One region of the Kribbella sp. NPDC020701 genome, then DNA from elsewhere that is predicted to be linked to it. Evidence: riboswitches for the same ligand, from Rfam matches in the RefSeq annotation. Region 1 holds a riboswitch; each other region holds the start of a gene.
The links. A riboswitch is a leader RNA that binds a small molecule or an ion and turns the genes downstream of it on or off. The one in region 1 is predicted to bind cobalamin.
Positions count from the first base shown of each region.

Region 1 (3,751 bases):
TACACGCCAGGCCCGACCCCGCGCCGGAAGCCGACGGCGGCGAGATCCGCCAACACCTCCATCCGCGAGCGCGCCGCCTCGATCGTGGTGACGTCCGCGTCCAGCCCGTCGATCCCGGCGATCACCGCACCGAACTCCGAATAGCACAGGTGCGTGTGGATCTGGACGCCCGCCGCTGCTCCACCCGTCGCCAGCCGGAACGCACCGACCGCCCAGTCCAGATACGCCTTCTGTTCCGCGGCCCGGAGCGGCAGCAGTTCGCGCAACGCAGGCTCATCGACCTGCACGATCCTGATCCCGGCCGAGACCAGGTCGGCCAGTTCGTCGCGGAGCGCCAACGCGACCTGGTCGGCCGTGGTGGCAAGCGGCTGGTCGTCCCGGACGAACGACCACGCCAGGATCGTCACCGGCCCGGTCAACATCCCCTTCACGGGTCGCTCGGTCAGGGACTGCGCGTACGACGCCCACGGCACGGTCATCGGGGCCGGTCGCGACACCTCGCCGTGCAGGATCGGCGGACGGACGCAGCGGCTGCCGTACGACTGCACCCAGCCGTGTTTGGTGGTCGCGAAGCCGTCCAGTTGCTCAGCGAAGTACTGGACCATGTCGTTGCGCTCGGGCTCACCATGCACAAGTACGTCGAGCCCGAGCTCCTCCTGCAGCCCGATCACCCGTGCGATCTCGGCCCGCATCCGCTCGTCGTACGTCGCTGAGTCGATCCGACCGACCCGCAGATCGGCACGGGTCCGGCGGATGTCCGCGGTCTGCGGGAAGGACCCGATCGTGGTGGTTGCGAGCGCCGGCAGCCCGATCGACTCCTGCGCGGTACGGCGTTCGTCGTACGACGGCCGCTGTCGATCCGCGGGACGAATCGCGGCCGCCCGTTCGCGGACCGCCTGTTCGCGGGCGAGGCCGGACTCCTCGACCGGTCCGCCCGGCGGGTTGCCGAGGTCGACCAGGACCCCTTCGCTGAGGGCTCGGCCGAGTACGACGACCTCGTCGACCTTCTGCCGTACGAAGGCGAGCCGCTCGCGGACGCGCGGATCCAGCTCGTCCTCGGCCTCCACGTCGTACGGGACGTGCAGCAGCGAGCAGGAAGTGGAGACGACCAGCTGCCCGACCGAGTCGAGCAACTTCGCGCAGGTGGAGAGTGCGTCGCCCAACGGCGTGCGCCAGACGTTGCGGCCGTCGACCACTCCGGCGACCACGGTCTTGCGCCGCAGACTCGGCAGTACGGCGAGTTGGTCGACAAGCCCGGGGGCGGACACGAGGTCGACCGCGAGACCGTCGATGGCGGTCGACGTCAGTACTGGCAACGCGGGGCCGGGGTCACCGAAGTACGTCGCGATCAGGAGTCGTGGGCGGTCGGTGAGTGTGGCCAGGCGGTCGTAGGCGCGACGGAGAGCGTCGAGCTCGGCGGGGGTGCGGTCCTGGACCAGGGCCGGCTCGTCCAGCTGCACCCATTCCGCTCCGGCGGATTCGAGTTGGTTGAGCAGGTCGGCGTACGCATCCACTAGGCGGTCGAGCAGGCTGAGCGGTTCGAACCCAGGCGTGACGGACTTCGAGAGCAGCAGGAAGGTCAGTGGTCCGATCAGGACCGGGCGGGTGTCGACGCCGAGCTCGCGTGCGGCCGCCAGGTCCTCGAGCGGCTTGGTCGCGTCGAGCTGGAAGACGGTGTCCTCGGTGAGCTCGGGGACCAGGTAGTGGTAGTTGGTATCGAACCACTTCGTCAGCTCCAGCGGCGCGACCTCGTCCCGGCCGCGGGCCATCGCGAAGTACGTGTCGAGCTTGGAGAGGCCCCGGAAGCGGTCGGGGACGATGCCGAAGAGTTGCACGTGGTCGAGCATCTGGTCGTAGTACGAGAAGGTGTTGCCGGGGAGCACGTCGAGGCCGCGGCCGGCCAGGTCGCGCCAGGTGTCGGCCCGTAGCCGGTGGGCGGCTGCCTCCAGCTCGGCCGCGTTGCTGTCGCCGGACCAGTACTTCTCGACGGCCTTCTTGAGTTCGCGGGCCGGGCCGATCCGTGGGTAGCCCAGCACCGTCTTGATGGTGTTCACGTCTCTCTCCTCGCGAGCGTGCCGATGGTTCGGCGGTTCGCGGAGAGACCGTGCCGGTGGGGTCGGTTGGATGCGGCCGACCGGGCAGGGTCCTCCCACGAGACCGCCGTTCCCGCGCGCACCGGGTTGGTGCGCGCACCGGCGGCAGGTCTTCGGACTCACGGGCGGACCGGTCGCTGACCGGTGGACCTACTGGCCGTCGCTTCCCGGACGCTGGGCGTCCAGTGCATGTGACGGCGGTCGTTCCCGTTCACCGCTGCGGGGCAGTCCCGGATTCCCACCGGGTTCCCTCTTGCCTCGCGCGATCACAACCACATGACCACGCGAACCGTCGGCGTACCCGAGCGTACGCGCGCCGGCCGCGGATCGCCGTACGTCGAGACGAACGCCACTACCGCAGTCGTCGAGCGATCTTCTGATCCGGGGTCTTGTCGTGGAGGAGGGCGGCGAGCAGCTCGATCCCGTCGACGAGCCGGGGACCCGGCCGGGCGAAGTACCCGTTCGCGTCGACCGCCCACACCGGGATGCTCGGTGGGAGGAGATTCAAGAGGTCGGCTGTCAGTCGGGCGGCACCGTCGAGGTCGTACCCACACGGAGCTGAGACGATCACGTCCGGTCGCGCGCCGGCGACCGCCTCCCAGGTGATCGGGGTCGAACGCTGACCCGCGGCGCCCAGGACGTTGGTGCCACCCGCCAGCGCCACCATCTCCGGCAACCAGTGTCCTGGCGCGTACGGCGGATCCGTCCACTCGAGCAACGCCACCCGCGGCCGCGTGCGGTTGGCTCGGACTGCCGCGGCGCGCAGCCGGCGACGGAGGTTGTCCAGGAGCGGGATGGGGTCTCGGTCGATTGCTTTGGCCATGGTTTCGATCGAGGTGAGGACCTCTTCGAGGTTGTGTGGGTCGGTGGTGACCACCTCGGCTTGGCAGCCCAGGTAGCTGAGGGCGTCGGCTACGTCGGTCACGTCGATCGCGCAGACCTTGCACAGGTCCTGGGTGATGACGACATCCGGGTCGAGTTCGCGCAAGGCACCCGCGTCGAGGCGATAGAGATCCTCGCCGGCCGCGACCCGCTGCCGGACCAACGCGTCGATCTCACCCGGCGTCAGCTCGTCGGGCAGCGCGGTCGTCGACACGATCCGCCGAGCCCGCGCCGCCGCCGGATGGTCGCACTCGAACGTCACGCCGACCACATCATCACCGGCACCCAGCGCGAAGCAGATCTCGGTCGCAGACGGCAGCAACGAAACGATCCGCACCTAACGACCTTATCCGCCACCCGGCCCCGCAAGCCCCGCGCCCCGATCCCGCAAGCCCCCTGACCCCACCTCGCAACCCTCACACCCCCGGCCCGCAGGCCACACGACCCCGCCCCGCAGGGCGGGTGAGCCTTGCCGAAAAGTCCTGTTTGGGTTGGCGCGAGGATTCATCGGCGAACGCGACGATTGTCTTGCGTTGTCAATGAGGGAAGGGTTTTCCGGCCTTCGACCTGTGGGCAGGGTCACGTCGGCATCGTGAGACCAGTGTTCAACTGGACTGGTTTTCTGGCTTACCCTGAAAAGACGCCCCCGCCATCGGAGTCGATGGGCCAGCGGACCACACGCCGCGACTCACCAGCACCGCCCGCAACCTTGGGAGTGACAGTGCCGAAACTCGTCTACGACTTCGCCGAAGGCAACAAGGACATGAAGGAGCTGC
Region 1 is NZ_JBVHFT010000012.1:170,242-173,992, reverse strand. It holds gene metE (5-methyltetrahydropteroyltriglutamate--homocysteine S-methyltransferase) at 1-2,054, opposite strand, end outside; cobalamin riboswitch at 2,181-2,402, opposite strand; gene ACZ3HV_RS27710 (ABC transporter substrate-binding protein) at 2,446-3,312, opposite strand; gene ppdK (pyruvate, phosphate dikinase) at 3,697-3,751, shown strand, end outside.

Region 2 (3,751 bases), on a different contig from region 1:
GCCAGGAGGAGCACCGCTATGCAGTACCGCACCTTGGGTCGCACCGGCGTCCAGGTCAGCACCCTCGCGCTCGGCGCGATGAACTTCGGCGCGATCGGCCGGACCGGCCAGGACGAGGCGACCGCGATCGTCGACGCCGCCCTCGAGGCCGGGATCAACCTGATCGACACCGCCGACATGTACGGCCAGGGCGAGTCCGAGGAGATCGTCGGCAAGGCCATCGCCGGCCGCCGCGACGACCTTGTGCTGGCCACGAAGGCGACCATGCCGATGGGGGACGAGCGCAACCATCAGGGCAGCTCGCGCCGCTGGCTGGTCACCGAGTTGGACAACAGCCTGCGCCGTCTCGGCGTCGATCACGTCGACCTCTACCAGATCCATCGCTGGGACCCGACCACCAGTGACGAGGAGACGCTGTCGGCGCTGACCGACCTGCAGCGCGCCGGGAAGATCCGCTACTTCGGTTCCTCGACGTTCCCGGCGTACCGCATCGTGCAGGCCCAGTGGGCTGCTCGCGAGCACCACCTCGGCCGCTACGTCACCGAACAGCCCAGCTACTCGATCCTGCAGCGCGGGATCGAGGCCCACGTCTTGCCCGTGATCGAGGAGTACGGACTCGACGCGCTGGCGTGGAGCCCGTTGGCGTCGGGCTGGCTGTCGGGTGCTGTCCGCGCCGGCCAGGAGATCAGCACCAACCGCTCGGTGGTGGCGCCTGAGCGCTTCGACACCACCCTTCCGTACAACCAGGCCAGGCTCGAGGCCGTCGAGCAGCTGGCCAAGGTGGCCGACGAGGCCGGCCTCACGCTGATCCAGCTTGCCCTCGGTTTCGTCACCGCCCACCCGGCCGTCACCAGCGCCCTCATCGGACCGCGAACCCTGGATCACCTGCACTCGCAGCTCGCGGCGGCCGACACCGTGCTGTCCGCCGACGTGCTCGACGCCATCGACACGATCGTTGCCCCCGGCACCGACCTCGCTCCGCACGAGAAGTTCGACACGCCACCCGCGCTGCTCGAGCCGTCGCTGCGGCGTCGCTGAAGGAGGACTTATGCCCAGTTTCGGGATCATGACCGCGCCGATGCAGGTCGACTACCAGGACGTACTGCGGGTGTGGCGCGAGGCGGACGCCATCCCGGAGATCGAGCACGCATGGTTGTTCGATCACCTGATGCCGATCGGCGGTGATCCGGGCGGACCGACATACGAAGGCTGGACGTTGCTCTCGGCGCTGGCCGCGCAGACCGAACGACTGCGCCTCGGCCTGCTTGTGACCAGCAATCGGTTCCGTCCGCCGGCGATGCTGGCCAAGATCGCCACGACCGTCGACATCGTCTCCGGCGGACGGCTCGACTTCGGTATCGGCGCGGGCTCACGACCGAGCCACCCACTGGCCCGGCGCGAGTACGACGCCCACGGCCTGCCGTACGACGACTTCGCGCACTCCGTCGGGAGCCTCGCCGAAGCCTGCACGGTGATCCGGCGGCTGTGGACCGAGGCCGAACCGTTCGACTTCGAGGGCGAGTACCACCGCCTCACCGGAGCGTTCGGCAACCCCAAACCGGTCCAGCGCCCGCACCCGCCGATCCTGATCGGCGGACGTTCGTCCGGCACGCTCCGGGTGGTCGCCGAGCACGCCGACCTGTGGAACATCCCAGGCGGCGACATCGACGACGTCGTACGCCGCAGTGCACTGCTGGACCGCTACTGCGCCGAGATCGGCCGCGACTCCGCGTCGATCACCCGCTCGATCCACCTGCCCGTCTCGTACACCCAACCGGGTGCCACCAAGGACGCGATCGCCGAGGCCGTCGACGCCGGCTTCGGGCACATCGTGCTCGGACTGCCGGACCCCTACCCGGCCCACGTCGCGCGGTGGGTTGCCGACGAGCTCATCGGCACCTCTTCCGTACCGAACAACGGGTAGTGGTCAGCCTCAGCCTCGGCGCCCCCGCGTGAAGAGCGGCCGCCGATCGACGTCGGAGGGGACCACTACCCGTTCTTCGGTACGCGTCGGTGTGAACCTCGTCGCTGAGCGCCGGGGTGGCGTGTGCCATGATCGGGCCGACGGTTGTGGAGGAACACCGGTGACCGGCTGCGGCCGGGATTCCGGGGCGGTCCCGCCACTGTGACCGGGTCGGTTCAGTCGCCGCCCGGGAGCCAGGACATCCGCGTCCGTCCGTCGGGCCGCGGTCTCCGCGGTACGGCGTACCAGCTGCCGTAGCGGGCGTGGATACCCGCTCGACGAAGGGACCCACCGCGATGCGGCCTGCCTCACCGTCCACCGGATTCCCGTTCACCGCGGTGGTCGGGATGGACGATCTCCAGCTCGCGCTGATCCTGGCCGCGATCTCCCCGGCGATCGGCGGTGTGCTGATCCGGGGTGAGAAGGGTACGGCGAAGTCGACCGCGGTCCGCGCCTTGACCGAGATCCTCCCGCCGGTGGACGTCGTCCCCGGCTGCCGGTTCTCCTGCGACCCTGAGCACCCGTCCGCCGACTGCCCTGACGGTCCGCACCCCGAGCCCGTCGGCGTCTTTTCTCGGGCGGCGCGGTTGGTGGAGTTGCCGGTGGGTGCCACCGAGGACCGGGTGCTCGGGTCGTTGCATCTCGAGAAGGCGCTGGCCGAGGGCATCACGGCGTACGAACCCGGGTTGCTCGCCGCCGCGCACCGCGGGCTGCTGTACGTCGACGAGGTCAATCTCCTGCACGACCACCTGGTCGACGTCCTGCTCGACGCCGCCGCGATGGGTGGCGCGACGGTCGAACGCGACGGGGTGTCGGTGACGCATCCGGCACGCTTCGTCCTGGTCGGCACGATGAACCCGGAGGAGGGGGAGCTCCGCCCGCAGTTGCTGGACCGGTTCGGCTTGACCGTCGACGTCGTCGCCAGCCGCGACCCCGCCGTTCGGGTCGAGGTCATGCGCGCACGACTCGGGTACGAGGCTGATCCGGATGCTTTCATCGCCCGGTACGACGGAACGCAGCGCGAACTCGCCGAGCGCATCGTCAAGGCCCGCGACCTGCTCGCCGAGGTGATCCTGACCGACGCCGCGCTCCGCCAGATCGCCGAGATCTGCGCGTCCTTCGACGTCGACGGGATGCGTGCCGACCTGGTCACCGCGCGTACGGCGGTCGCCCACGCAGCCTGGTCCGGCCGCACGGTCGTCGAGGTGGAGGACGTCCGCGCCGCCGCCAAACTGGCCCTCCCGCACCGCCGCCGGCGAAACCCCTTCGACGCCCCGGGCCTCGACGAGGAGCAGTTGGAGCAAGCGATCCAGGACAGCACGCCCCCGCAGGACCCGGACGACGACCCGGACGGCCCGGGAGGGGGAGCGGACCCCACGGATGCCGACGGCAGTCCAGCCGACACCGACCCGGCTGCCCACGACCGTGCCGAGGCGGAGCCCGGGACAGGCCCGGACGAGCGGCCCGGCCCGACGCCGGCGGGTCAGGTGGTTGGGAGTTCGGAGCCTTTCAAGGCTCGGTTGTTGAGTGTGCAGGCTGCTGGCGCGGGGGTTGCGGGACGGCGTTCCCGGGCGATCACCGAGGCCGGTCGCGTGGTGGGTGATCGGCAGCGCGTCGGGCGGGAGTCCGGGCGGCCGCATCTGCTGGCGACGATCCGGTCCGCCGCTCCGCACCAGTACGCGCGGGGGCGCACCGGCGCCGGCCTCGCCGTACGGGCGTCTGACGTGCGGTTCGCCGTCCGCGAGGGGCGTGAGGGCAACCTCGTCCTGTTCTGTGTCGACGCCTCTG
Region 2 is NZ_JBVHFT010000001.1:471,827-475,577, forward strand. It holds gene ACZ3HV_RS02135 (aldo/keto reductase) at 19-1,038, shown strand; gene ACZ3HV_RS02140 (LLM class flavin-dependent oxidoreductase) at 1,049-1,924, shown strand; cobalamin riboswitch at 2,052-2,188, shown strand; gene ACZ3HV_RS02145 (putative cobaltochelatase) at 2,260-3,751, shown strand, end outside.
Region 2: it holds a riboswitch for cobalamin, as region 1 does, so the genes downstream of both, ACZ3HV_RS02145 (putative cobaltochelatase) here and metE (5-methyltetrahydropteroyltriglutamate--homocysteine S-methyltransferase) in region 1, are expected to answer to the same signal.

Region 3 (3,751 bases), on a different contig from region 1:
GACGTCACCGCCGAGGAGGTGCTCGGGGCAGTCGACGCCATGACGTGGGTGACCGAATCCGTCCAGGCCGGCGACAAACTCGAGGTCGACCACCTGCTGGAAGCGCACCGGCGACTGATGGCCCAGTCCCCCACCCCTGACTTCGGCGGGGAGATCCGCTACCTGCAGAACTGGATCGGCGGCCGCTCCCCCGCCGAGGCGTACTACGTCCCGCCGCCGGCACATCTGATCCCTGACCTGCTCGCCGACCTGATGACGTTCGTCCGCGAGTCCCGCCTGCCGGTGCTGGCCAAGACAGCGATCGCCCACGCCCAGTTCGAGACCATCCATCCCTTTGCCGATGGCAACGGCCGGACCGGGCGTGCGTTGATTCACTTGATCCTGCGGGCCGACGGCCTGGTCGCGCGGACCGTGCCACCGGTGTCGTTGTCGCTCGCCACGCACGCGGGCCAGTACATCGAGGCCCTGACCGACTTCCGCTACGTCGGACGGGCGACCACCGCCAAGGCGCGGTCGGCGGCGAACCCATGGCTGCGCATGTTCGCGATGGCGTGCAGTCACGCGACCGCGGAGGCAGCCCGCTTCGAGCAGACCGCCACGGACCTCAAGACCGCGTGGCGCGAGCGGGCGACTCCCGTCCGCGCGGGATCTGCGACCGACCTGTTGATCGAGGCACTGCCGGCGGCCCCGGTCCTCACCCTCGCCGCGGCCGCGCAGCTCATCGATCGGTCTCAGCAGGCCGCCAATCAGGGACTGGCCAAGCTGGTCGAGGCGAAGGTCCTGCGCGAGGTCACCGACGGCCGCCGGAACCGTGTCTACGAAGCCCCGGAACTGATCGACGCCTTCACGTTGCTCGAGCGGCGCTTCGCCAGCCCGGCGGCCGATACCCGGATCGAACCGCCTAGCAGACCCGTTCCGTCGAGGCCAGAACCAACACACCATCCGCATTGACTTTCTCCTCCCCGTCGAGACACAATTCGAACACATGTTCGATCGCGTCTCAAATCGAGGCGCCTGACGGGGAGCGTGAGAACCGTGATGCCGGAGCCGTTCGACTGGGACATCCTGCACCGCCCATCAGCGATGGCGATGGTGCGAGGCCAGCTCGGCTTCAGCTGGATGGTGTTGTCCGGCCGGCTCGCCCAGCTGACCGACGAGCAGTACTTCTGGCGACCGAGCAGCGAGGCCCTGACCGTCGTCCGGCGGCACTACGCCGGCCGGTTCCGATCACTCGGATCCGGGGAGTGGGTGGCGCAGTGGCCGGACGAGCCGGACCATCGCGGCCCGCGCACGATCGCCTGGCTGATCGCCCATCTGACCGAGACCTTCTTCGAGCGTTGGGAGTGGACGTTCGGCGAGAGCCGGCAGGGCCGGGCCGACATCACGCTGCACGGCAACGCGCGGGACGCGGTGGCCTGGCTGACGCATTGGGTGGACGCCTGGCAGGAGTCGATCGCCGCGCTGGACGAGGAGCAGGTGATGACGGTCGGCCTGAGCCAGGCGACCGAGCTGGACGCGGGTGAGCCGTTCGGCCACGTCGTGCTCCGGCTCAACCGCGAGCTCATCCACCACGGCTCGGAGATCATGACGCTCCAGGATCTGTATGCGGTCGCGGCCTGAGAACCACAAGATGTGCGACACGCGGCGTGGCGCTACCACAAGATGTAGATCCGGCCGCCTAGCATCACTACTGCTGGTGGTTCGGAGTGGTCGGCACCACAAGATGTGGGCCATGCCGAGGCAACAGGGGAATCCGGTGCAAGTCCGGAGCTGCCCCGCAACGGTGAGCGGAGACCTTCCGCGAGTCCGGATACCTGCCACCGGCGCGTGCACCGCCGGTGCACGCGGTCCGAGACTTCGCGGGTGGGTCGCAGGGCGTGACGGCAGTGTTCCCGGCCGGTGCGGCCGTGTCGTCGTGCGCCTGCCCGCGCAATGGTCGAGGGCCTCCGATTCTCGCGTGGAGAGAGCATCTGTGACTATCGCTTCCTCATCCCGGACCGCTGATCAGACCGGTCCGGACGGCTCGGCCGATCAGCACCACCAACTCACCGTCGTCCGCCGCGACGGGAGTAGCACCGCCTTCGACCCGAGCAAGATCTCGGTTGCCGTGAGCAAGGCCTTCCTCGCGGTCGAGGGCGCCGAGGCCGGCGCCACCCACCGGGTCCGTGACCTGGTGGCCGACCTGACCGGCCGGGTCGTGCGCGCCCTGACCAGCCGCGGTGACGCCCGGCGCAGCGTCCAGGTCGAAGACATCCAGGACCAGGTCGAGCTGGCGCTGATGCGCGCCGGTGAGCACCAGGTCGCCCGCGCGTACGTCCTCTATCGGGAGGAGCGGACCAAAGCCCGCACGCCCGCGGACCCGGCCGGGGTCACCGAGAAGCCCACGCTGACGGTCCGCGCGGCCGACGGCAGCCGGGCACCGCTCGACACCGACCGGCTGCGGGTGATCGTCGTCGAGGCGGCCGAGGGGCTCGACGCGGTCGACCCCGAGCTGATCCTCGACGAAACCCTCGGCTCCTGCTACGACGGCATCGCGCAGCACGAGGTCGAGCTCGCGCTGGTGATGGCCGCCCGGTCCTACGTCGAGACCGAGCCGCAGTACAGCTTCGCCGCGTCCCGGCTGCTGCTGGACCAGATCCGGCGCGAGGCCCTCGGCCGCGTCCACGGCGAGCCCCGGCAGGCCAGCCAGGCCGACATGACCGAGGCGTACGCGGACTACTTCCCGCGCTACATCCAGGTCGGCATCGAGGCCGGACACCTCGACCCCGCGCTGGCCACCTTCGACCTGGCCCGGCTCGCCGCCGCGATCCGGCCCGAGCGCGATCTGGACTTCACCTTCCTCGGCCTGCAGACGCTCTACGACCGGTATCTGCTGCACATCGACAAGGTCCGCTTCGAGCTGCCGCAGGCGTTCTTCCTCCGGGTTGCGATGGGGATGGCGCTGCGCGAGGACGACCGGGAGGCGCGCGCGATCCAGTTCTACGAGCTGCTCAGCTCGTTCCGGTTCATGTCGTCCACGCCGACCCTGTTCAACTCCGGCACCACCCGGCCGCAGCTGTCGTCGTGCTTCCTGACCACGGTCGACGACGACCTGGCCGGCATCTTCCACGGCATCCGCAACAACGCACTGCTCGCGAAGTACTCCGGCGGTCTCGGCAACGACTGGACCCCGGTTCGCGGCATCGGCGCCAAGATCCGCGGCACCAATGGTGAGTCGCAAGGCGTCGTACCGTTCCTGAAGATCGCCAACGACACCGCCGTCGCGGTGAATCAGTGCTTTGCTCCGGAAACTCTCGTCTACGCCGCAGCCGGGGCAACAGCGATCCGCGACCTCAAGGTGGGCGATCTTGTGCTGGGCGCGAGCGGTCATTACCGCGAGGTCACAAGGACCTTCACCTACGACCAGGACGGTCCGATGGTGGAGGTCGACGTCAAGCATTCGATCGAGCCGCTCACGGTCACCGCCGGTCATCCGCTCTACGCGATTCAAGGCGTACCGATGGAGCAGGGCAACGAGCGCACGCTCGAATGGCTCGCCAAGGAGAAGGTCCAGGCTGCCTGGGTCGAGGCCGGCATGCTCAGCAGAGGTGACTACGTCGGGCAGGTCGTCCCAACGGATGTCATTCCCGTTCGTGGCTTCACCCAGGACGACGCACGCCTGTACGGCATCCTGCTCGGTGATGGCCACCTGTCGAAGAACGGCAACCAATGGGGGGTGTCAGGTAACCCACAGCGCGACACTCACCTGTCG
Region 3 is NZ_JBVHFT010000006.1:212,710-216,460, forward strand. It holds gene ACZ3HV_RS16630 (Fic family protein) at 1-951, shown strand, start outside; gene ACZ3HV_RS16635 (DinB family protein) at 1,039-1,620, shown strand; cobalamin riboswitch at 1,681-1,836, shown strand; gene ACZ3HV_RS16640 (ribonucleoside-diphosphate reductase subunit alpha) at 1,973-3,751, shown strand, end outside.
Region 3: it holds a riboswitch for cobalamin, as region 1 does, so the genes downstream of both, ACZ3HV_RS16640 (ribonucleoside-diphosphate reductase subunit alpha) here and metE (5-methyltetrahydropteroyltriglutamate--homocysteine S-methyltransferase) in region 1, are expected to answer to the same signal.

Region 4 (3,751 bases), on a different contig from region 1:
GGGGTCGGTCGTGGGCGACCGGTACTTCCTCCGGGTGCTGGGCGATCCGGAGGGGACGGAGCCGTGGGCCTGGCGGCTGAACGGTCACCACCTCGCGCTGCACGTCACGCTCGTCGACGGCGCCATCTCGTTCACCCCACAGTTCTTCGGGTCGAACCCGGCGGAGGTCCGCACCGGCCCGTCGGCCGGACGACGCTTCCTGGCCGCCGAGCAGGACCTCGGCTTCCAGCTGCTGCACGCGCTCGAGCCCGGCCAGCTCTCCGTCGCACTGGTCTCCGACGCGGCACCGGACGACATCCTGACCCGCCACGACCCGATCGCCGACGCGTCGCTGCTCCACCGCGGTCTGGCGTACGGCGACATGACCGCGGACCAGCGTCAGCTCTTCAGCCTCCTCATCGGTCAGTACGTCGGCCGCGCCGCCGGACCGATCGGGTTGCAGACCTGGCAGGACATCACCGACCAGGGCATCGAGCGCCTGACCTTCGCCTGGGCCGGCGAGACCGAACCCGGCGTCGGCCACCGCCACTACTACTCGATCGCCGGCCCGACGTTCCTCGCCGAGTACGACAACACCCAAGACGACGCCAACCACATCCATTCAGTCTGGCGTGACGTTCGCAACGACTGGGGAATCGACCTCCTCGCCGCCCACTACGCCGCGCACCGCTGACGCGGCGCACGGCGCTTCGGCTGCTCAGCTGTGGAGCGGCCGGAACTCGTGGGTGATCGTCCACGTGGCGGTGCGGTGACCGAGGCGGCTGGCGTCGGTCATGGCCTTCCGGAAGTGGAAGCCGAGCCAGATCCTGGCATTCATGGTCTCGGCATCGAGGGCCGCGGCGCCTCCTTCAGGTGAAGCCGGACTGATGGCTTGCGCTGAAGAAGACGCTGCCGTGCGACGCCGAGAGGGCGTTCACAGTACAAACCCTTAGCATTCCGGCCTACACCTGATGCCGTGTCGGGTCAACGGCGAGGCCTGTGCCCAGTGGGCCGGAACGTCGGTCGGCTAGAGTCGGCTCGTCATCGACGGCATCAGCAGGAACCCGGTGTGAGTCCGGGACGGTCCCGCCACTGTGAACCCTCATGGGGAAGTCAGGAACTGCCGCCGTCGTACCTCCGTCCGGGGCGTGGACACCCCGAGGAAGGACTGGCGTGCCTGCCAACCTGCTGCTGCTCTCGACCGCCGATACCGACCTGCTTGCCGCTGCCGAGGCGGGTGCGGGCTGGGCGGTCGCCAACCCAGCCCGGCTGGAGCTCGACGGCCTGGCTCCTCTGCTCGACGCCGCCGAGGTTGTCGTGGTTCGCTTGCTCGGCGGGCGGCGCGCCTGGGAAGAAGGGCTCGACGCGGTCGTCGCGTCCGGCAAGCCGGCCGTGGTGGTCAGCGGCGAGGCCGCGCCCGACGCCGAGCTGATGTCGCTGTCGACCGTGCCCGCGGGGGCGGTGACCGAGGCGCTGGCGTACCTCCGCGAAGGCGGTTCCGAGAACCTGCGTAACCTGGCCGGCTTCCTCCGCGACACGCTGCTCCTGACCGGTGACGAGTTCGAGCCGCCTCGCGCACTTCCGGCGTACGGCGTGCGTGGGACGTACGTCGAGGACGACCGGCCGGTGGTCGGGATCGTGTACTACCGCGCGCACGAGATCTCCGGGAACACCGCCTTCGTCGACACCCTCGCCACCGCCGTCGCGGAGGCGGGCGCGCAGCCGCTACCGGTGTACTGCGGCACCCTGCGCGGACTCGATCCGACGTCATCCGAGAACGCCGAGCTGTTCGAGCTCCTGCGCAGGTGCGATGTCCTGGTCACGACGCTGCTCGCCGCCGGTGGATCCGTCGCGGCCAACGCGAGTGCCGGCGGTTCGGACGACGCCTGGGACGCCGGCGCGCTCGCGTCCCTCGACATCCCACTGATCCAGGGCCTCGCGCTGACGTCGCCCCGCGAGCAGTGGCTGGCCAGTGACGCCGCGATCAGCCCGCTGGACGCGGCGACCCAGGTCGCGATCCCGGAGTTCGACGGGCGCCTGATCACGATCCCGTTCTCGTTCAAGTCGTACGACGCCGACGGGCTGGCCCGGTACGCGCCGGACCCGGAGCGGTGTGCCCGGCTGGCCGGGATCGCAGTCGCGCACGCTCGCCTCCGCCACGTGCCGGCTGCGGACAAGCGGCTCGCTCTGGTGTTGTCGTCGTACCCGACCAAGCACGCGCGGATCGGAAACGCGGTCGGGCTGGACACGCCGGCCTCGGCGGTCGTCCTGCTCGGGCAGCTGGAGCAGGCCGGGTACGACCTCGGCGGGCTCGACCTCAGCGAGCTGCAAGGGGCGGACGGTGCCGACGGGTTGATCCATCGGCTGATCGCGGCCGGTGGTCACGACGTCGACTGGCTGACCGACGAGCAACTGGAGTCGGCGGTCGCCAAGATCCCGCTGCCGGTCTACGCGCAGTGGTTCGGGCGGGCGCCGGAATCGTTGCGCGAGGCAATGACCGAGGCCTGGGGCGCGGCGCCCGGTTCGCTGTACGTCGACACATCCGGTGACGAACCCGCGATCGCGCTGGCGGCGCTGCGGTTCGGGAACGTCGTGCTGATGATCCAGCCGCCGCGTGGCTTCGGCGAGAACCCGGTGGCGATCTACCACGACCCGGACATGGCGCCGTCGCACCACTACCTGGCGGCGTACCGCTGGCTCGAGGCTCCGGCGGAGGAGGGTGGCTTCGGCGCGCACGCCGTCGTACATCTGGGTAAGCACGGGACGCTCGAATGGCTGCCGGGCAAGGGCATCGGGATGGCGGCCGACTGCGCGCCGGACGCCGTCCTCGGGAATCTGCCGATGGTCTATCCGTTCATCGTCAACGACCCTGGCGAGGGGACGCAGGCCAAACGGCGCGCGCACGCGACCGTCGTCGACCACCTGGTGCCGCCGATGGCGCGCGCGGAGACGTACGGCGATATGGCCAAGCTGGAGTACCTGCTCGACGAGTATGCGACCGTGTCGGCGCTGGATCCGGAGAAGGTGCCGACGCTGCGGGCGCAGATCTGGACGCTGATCCAGGCGGCGCAGTTGCATCACGACCTGCACACCTCCGAGCGGCCGGAGGACGACGACTTCGACGAGTTCGTCCTGCATCTCGACGGGTATCTGTGCGAGATCAAGGACGTGCAGATCCGTGACGGGCTGCACATCCTCGGTGGTGCGCCGGACGGCGAAGCGCGAGTCAACCTGGTGCTCGCCGTCCTGCGGGCCCGCCAGCTGTGGGGTGGTTCGTACTCGATCCCCGGGCTGCGGACCGCGCTGGGGGAGACCTTCGGGGTGGATGAAGCAGAGTTGCTTGCGAACCCTGGACAGGCCGCCGAGCTCGCAGACCTGGCGACGCTCGCGGATCTGCCTGCCGTGAGCGGCGCCGATGGTGTGGACTTGCTGGAGGCGGTCGCGCGGAAGCTCGTCGTCGGGATGGAGACGCTGAGCTGGGACGCCGCGAAGGTCCCGGTCGTCGTGACCGAGATCCTCGGCCGGTCGTCGGCCCAGGTCGAGTCATCGCTGACGTTCGCCGCTACGGAGGTCGTGCCGCGGTTGGCCCGGACCGGTGACGAACTGACGAACGTCCTGCGGGCACTCGACGGCCGCTTCGTCGAGGCCGGGCCGTCGGGATCGCCGACCCGTGGTCTGGTCAACGTGCTCCCGACCGGCCGCAACTTCTATGCCGTCGACCCGAAAGCCATCCCGAGCCGCAACGCCTGGGACGTCGGCGTCGCCCTGGCCG
Region 4 is NZ_JBVHFT010000001.1:461,876-465,626, forward strand. It holds gene ACZ3HV_RS02100 (DUF3500 domain-containing protein) at 1-673, shown strand, start outside; cobalamin riboswitch at 983-1,124, shown strand; gene cobN (cobaltochelatase subunit CobN) at 1,153-3,751, shown strand, end outside.
Region 4: it holds a riboswitch for cobalamin, as region 1 does, so the genes downstream of both, cobN (cobaltochelatase subunit CobN) here and metE (5-methyltetrahydropteroyltriglutamate--homocysteine S-methyltransferase) in region 1, are expected to answer to the same signal.